Casimicrobium huifangae: one gene and its partner. The protein of the gene in region 2 interacts with the protein of the main gene of each other region in a pairwise test. Links are inferred from orthologs where the notes say so. Each region holds a gene or a part of one and is shown on either strand. Other genes may lie near its edges.

The links.
Region 1: the proteins of hfq (region 2) and rho interact in binary tests that used the Escherichia coli proteins (3 or more experiments, as listed by UniProt). The link is inferred for Casimicrobium huifangae from one-to-one orthologs.

What each region holds. Positions count from the first base shown.
Region 1 is NZ_CP041352.1:3,634,018-3,636,948, forward strand. It holds rho (transcription termination factor Rho), read left to right. Parts: upstream 1-800; coding sequence 801-2,063; downstream 2,064-2,931. Other genes in the region: FKL89_RS16450 (outer membrane beta-barrel protein), read right to left, coding at 1-100; trxA (thioredoxin TrxA), read left to right, coding at 285-611; FKL89_RS16465 (serine/threonine-protein kinase), read right to left, coding at 2,144-2,931. UniProt on the Escherichia coli protein: Facilitates transcription termination by a mechanism that involves Rho binding to the nascent RNA, activation of Rho's RNA-dependent ATPase activity, and release of the mRNA from the DNA template.
Region 2 is NZ_CP041352.1:1,580,268-1,582,956, reverse strand. It holds hfq (RNA chaperone Hfq), read left to right. Parts: upstream 1-1,069; coding sequence 1,070-1,309; downstream 1,310-2,689. Other genes in the region: hflK (FtsH protease activity modulator HflK), read left to right, coding at 2,533-2,689; hflX (GTPase HflX), read left to right, coding at 1,348-2,517; der (ribosome biogenesis GTPase Der), read left to right, coding at 1-914. UniProt on the Escherichia coli protein: RNA chaperone that binds small regulatory RNA (sRNAs) and mRNAs to facilitate mRNA translational regulation in response to envelope stress, environmental stress and changes in metabolite concentrations.

The sequences.
Region 1 (2,931 bases), 2.1 Mb from region 2 along the record:
CGTAGAACGGGCTCTTTTGTTGCGCAAAAGCAGTCGCGGTCAGCAACAAACCGGCGGCAACGACGGAGGTTCGAAGGAGGGAGGGGTTACGAAGCTTCATGGAGACCAATCACTTTTTTCTAGTTGAAACCATCACTAGACCTGTCGTTCGCGAGCGAGTTCCCGCCTCGCCGTCATCCATCGTCAAGCGCACGGCAGTCGGCCAGACTTGCAATTTCCCGTCGCAACATCAACTAACATTCATCTTTGGCATCAACCGACGGACGCGACAGGAAAATTCACCCATGAGCGAAAACATCACCCACGTTACCGACGCCACCTTCAGCGACGACGTACTCAAGTCCGATACGCCCGTGCTGGTTGATTTCTGGGCGGAGTGGTGCGGCCCGTGCAAGATGATTGCGCCGGTGCTGGAAGAAGTCGCCGTGTCGCACGCCGGCAAGATCAAAATCGCCAAGGTCGATGTCGATGACAACCGGGAAGTGGCCGCCAAGTACGGAATCCGTGGCATTCCGACGCTGCTGCTGTTCAAAAACGGTGAACTGGCCGCGCAAAAGGTTGGCGCGCTGTCGAAGGCCCAACTGACCGCTTTTGTTGACAGCAACGTCTAAGCCCGTCACAATTCGGTTTCAGTAATGCCCCGCTGTCCTGGCGGGGCTAAATTCCCCAGCAAAAACAAAGTCTTCAGCGCGCAAGCGCCAGTCTGTTCACACATTCCCCTTTCGCGAGCCCGCTCCGCATGTTCATCGCGTTGAGCCGCTCATTCCGCCGCCCGAGGGTGGCCACTCACTCCCTACAGCATGAATCTCGCTGAACTCAAAGCCAAATCCGCCGCCGAACTCCTCGAAATCGCGACCGCTCACGAGCTGGAAAACGCGAACCGCTTCCGCAAACATGACCTGATCTTCGCCCTGCTCAAGCAGCAGGCCAAGAAGGGCGAAAGCATCCGCGGCTCCGGCGTGCTCGAAGTCCTGCCCGACGGCTTCGGCTTCCTGCGTTCGCCCGAGGCGAGCTACCTGGCCGGCACCGACGACATCTATATTTCACCGTCGCAGATCCGCCGTTTCAACCTGCACACCGGCGACTCGATTGAGGGCGAAATCCGCACCCCGAAAGAAGGCGAGCGCTATTTCGCGCTCACCAAGCTCGACAGCGTCAACGGCCTGCCCCCCGAGGCCGGCAAGAACAAGGTGCTGTTCGAAAACCTGACGCCGCTGTTCCCCGACGAGCCGCTCAAGCTCGAGCGCGAGATCAAGGCCGAAGAAAACATCACCGGCCGCGTGATCGACATCGTGGCGCCGATCGGCAAGGGCCAGCGCGGCCTGCTGGTCGCCCCGCCGAAGTCCGGCAAGACCGTCATGCTGCAGCACGTGGCGCACGCCATCGCCAGCAACCATCCCGACGTCGTGCTGATCGTGCTGCTCATCGACGAGCGCCCCGAAGAAGTGACCGACATGCAGCGCACCGTGCGCGGCGAGGTCGTCGCATCCACCTTCGACGAGCCCGCGACGCGCCACGTGCAGGTCGCCGAGATGGTCATCGAAAAGGCCAAGCGCCTGGTCGAACACAAGAAAGACGTGGTGATCCTGCTCGACTCGATCACCCGCCTGGCCCGCGCCTACAACACCGTGATGCCGTCGAGCGGCAAGGTGCTGACCGGCGGCGTTGAGGCCAACGCGCTGCAGCGCCCCAAGCGCTTCTTCGGCGCGGCGCGCAACATTGAGGAAGGCGGCAGCCTGACCATCATCGCCACGGCGCTGATCGATACCGGCAGCCGCATGGACGATGTGATCTACGAAGAATTCAAGGGCACCGGCAACATGGAAATCCACATGGATCGCCGCATGGCCGAAAAGCGTGTCTACCCGGCGATCAACATCGGCCGCTCGGGCACCCGCCGCGAAGAGCTGCTGCTCGAGCCGAGCGTGCTGCAAAAGACCTGGATCCTGCGCAAGCTGTTCTCCGAAATGGACGAGATCGAGGCGATGGAAAAGCTGCAGAAGCACATGCGCGAGACCAAGAACAACAAGGAGTTCTTCGAGGCGATGACGCGGGCGCGCTAGTGCGTCCCTCGGCCGGCACGATTCCGGCCCGTCTCGCTTGTTCGTGATCGCCGGCGCCGCCGCTTTTGGCGGCGATCATCCTATCGTTTGTCATTGCCGCTTTTTCGCGGCAGTGACGCCAATGCGGCCTCCGCGCGCTGGACGCCTGTTTTCAACAGTTGCAGCATTTCGCCATTGTCGCGCTGGATCATGTCTTCGATCTGTGGCAGCAGGCGATTGGCCTCACGAAACCCCTCTACGGCCTCGGCGATCATCTGGGCGCACTCGCCGCCCGTGGGAGCAGCCGGGCTCGCGCACAAGCGCAGCTTGACCTCCGCACTCAAGGCCGCCATTCCCACCCTCACGGCAACCCCCTGACGCTCCGCAGCCAGGCTGGCGGGCAAGGTGGCCGCTTCGGCCAGAGTCGCCTGCACCAGCGCGTGCAGTGCCACCGGATCGGACCTTGCTGACAACTCCATTTCGATCTCGGCCATCGCGGCGGCAACGGAGTTCAGCTTTGCTTGCGCCAGATTTGGCTCGAGTCTGGCCAACGCCTGCGCGTGCTCGCGGGCACGCCGAAAACCGTTTCGTGCGCCGTTGAGATCACCTGCCTCGCGGGCCAGTTCGGCCGCCATTGAGGTGGCGAACGCGAGGTTGGCCAGAGTGCCGACTTGCCCCGGGCGGGCGAAATTCAGCGCTTCGAACGCGCGAACTGCCTCATCGCCCAGTTGTCGCGCCGTCGCTTTCGCAATCTCGGGCGGTGCGTGCTCCGAGGCAACGGTCGCGACGTAAAGCGTGGTGATCGCACGCTTGCCTTCCACCTCGGCATGCAGATCGGCGGCAAGGCGGCGTTGTGCCAGCTCCCGATGAATGGCCAGCGCCTCTTGCG
Region 2 (2,689 bases):
AGGATATCGCTGTCACCGGCAGCGATGTCGTCGAGGCTGTGGAGCCCGCCGAGGGCGAAGAGCCCGAGTTCATCCCCGAACCGCCGCCGCGAGTCAAGATCGCCATCGTCGGCCACCCGAACGTCGGCAAGAGCACACTGGTTAACGCGCTGATCGGGGAAGAACGGGTCATTGCCTTCGACCAGCCCGGCACCACGCGCGACTCGATCTATCTGGATTTCGAGTACAAAAATCGCGACTACACACTGATCGATACCGCCGGCGTGCGCAAACGCGGCAAGGTGACCGAGGCCGTTGAAAAGTTCTCGGTCATCAAGACGCTGCAGGCAATCGAAGATGCCAATGTGGTGGTCTTCGTCGTCGATGCCACCGAGGGCGTCAGCGACCACGACGTTCAACTGGCGTCGTTTGTTCAGGATGCCGGTCGCGCCCTTGTGGTCTGCCTCAACAAATGGGACATTGCCGACGCCGACGCTCGCAAGAAGCTCAAAGACGATTGTGAGCGCAAGCTGTACTTCGTTGACTATGCGGAGACGCTGACCATTTCGGCCCGCACCCGGCAGGGTCTCGACAAGGTCATGGCGGCAGCCAACCGGGCCTACACGTCGGCGTTCAAGAAGCTGTCAACGCCCAAGCTGACCCGGGCGCTGCAGGACGCCATTGTCAAGCAGCAACCGCCGCGCGCCGGCACCATCCGCCCAAAGATGCGTTACGCCCATCAGGGTGGCAGCAATCCGCCCGTGGTCGTGATCCACGGCACCTCGCTCAACCGAATCTCTGACACCTACAAGCGCTTTCTGGAGCGGTTTTTCCTCGATGCCTTCGAACTTAGGGGAACACCGCTACGACTTGAGCTGCGTACGGGGCATAATCCGTACGCAGAGACCGGCAAGTCGGGTCGTCGCCAGCGCTGATCGCTTTCATTTCGGCGCGTCCTCCCGCGGCAGTGCAACCCGAAAGGGTGCTTGAACTTGCAGGCTCCGGCTCCATCTCATTGCAGGATCGTCGTTCGATCGTGCCGGGCTGGTGCGTATTCGGAAGCATCATTCAATAATTCGGAGAACAAGAAGTGAGCAATAAAGGGCAATCCCTACAAGACCCGTTCCTGAACACGCTACGCAAGGAGCACGTCCAGGTCTCCATCTACCTGGTGAACGGCATCAAACTGCAGGGTCAGGTCGAATCTTTCGACCAGTACGTTGTGCTGCTGAAGAACACCGTCACCCAAATGGTTTACAAGCATGCGATCTCCACGATCGTTCCCGCCCGTGCTGTCAGCATTCCGCACGGAGACGACGCATCTGAGTAATCCCCGCTGCGGCGCGTTCTGCTGCCCGGAACGCTCCCATGTTTGAACGACACGCCGGTAATGATCGCGCCGTGCTGGTGCAACTTGCATTCGGCAAGGCGCCTATCGCCGACGATCTCGAAGAGCTGCAATCACTGGCTGCCACTGCCGGCGCGGATACGGCCGGCGTAATCACCGGTCGCCGCGAAAAACCGGACGCCGCACTGTTCGCTGGTCGCGGCAAGGTTGAAGAGATTGGTGCGGCCTGCGCCGAGCACCATGCTGAGCTGGTGATCTTCAACCATCCACTGTCTGGCGTGCAGGAACGCAATCTTGAGCGCGAGCTTTCCTGCCGCGTCATCGACCGCCGCACACTGATTCTCGACATCTTCGCCCAGCGCGCCCGCAGTGCGGAAGGCAAGCTGGCAGTGGAACTCGCCCAACTGGAACATTTGTCTACCCGCCTGGTACGCGGCTGGTCGCACCTTGAGCGGCAGCGCGGCGGTATCGGCCTGCGCGGCCCCGGCGAGAAGCAGCTTGAAATTGACCGTCGGCTGATCTCGGGAAAGATTCGCGCCCTGCGCGAGCGCCTTGATCGGGTTGAACGCCAGCGCCACACCCAGCGCCGGCAGCGCGAGCGTTCGCAAACACGCTCGATCGCCATCGTCGGCTACACCAATGCGGGCAAGAGCACGCTGTTCAACCGCCTCACTGCGGCCGGCACCTACGCCGCCGACCAGTTGTTCGCGACGCTGGACACCACCGTGCGCAAACTCTATGTGGCGGATGCACAACCGCTGGTGGTGTCAGACACAGTGGGCTTCGTCCGCGCACTGCCGCATGAGCTGGTGGAAGCCTTCAAGGCGACGCTACTGGAAGCGGTGCAATCAGACCTGCTGCTTCACGTCGTGGACGGCGCCAGCGACCAGCGCGAACAACAGATCGAAGCGGTGAACGCCGTGTTGCAGGAGATTGGCGCTGCCGACATTCCGCAACTGATCGTGGTCAACAAGTGCGATCTGCTCGGCCTCGGCACCGACGCCGGCCGTATCGAGACTGATGAAAGCGGTGCGGCGAGTCGCGTTTTTGTTTCAGCGCGCACGGGGGCGGGCATTCCCGAACTGCGTACCGTCTTGCAAGCGCGGTTTCCACGCCAAAATAGCTATCCGTACGACACTGAGTCCGGGTTCGCCCATGACGACGCGTCGCAGAATGCCAAAGCCGCGTAAATACGCGACCTGACAATGAACACACAAGCAACACCCTCGCTGCTGACCCGCTGGCGCAACGCCTTCCGTAACGGGATCAAGCTGTCACTGAACGATCCGCAATGGGGCCGCAAACCCGGCGCCGGCGGCAGTGATAACTCATCTGGCGACAAAGGCGGCGACAAGGGCAGCG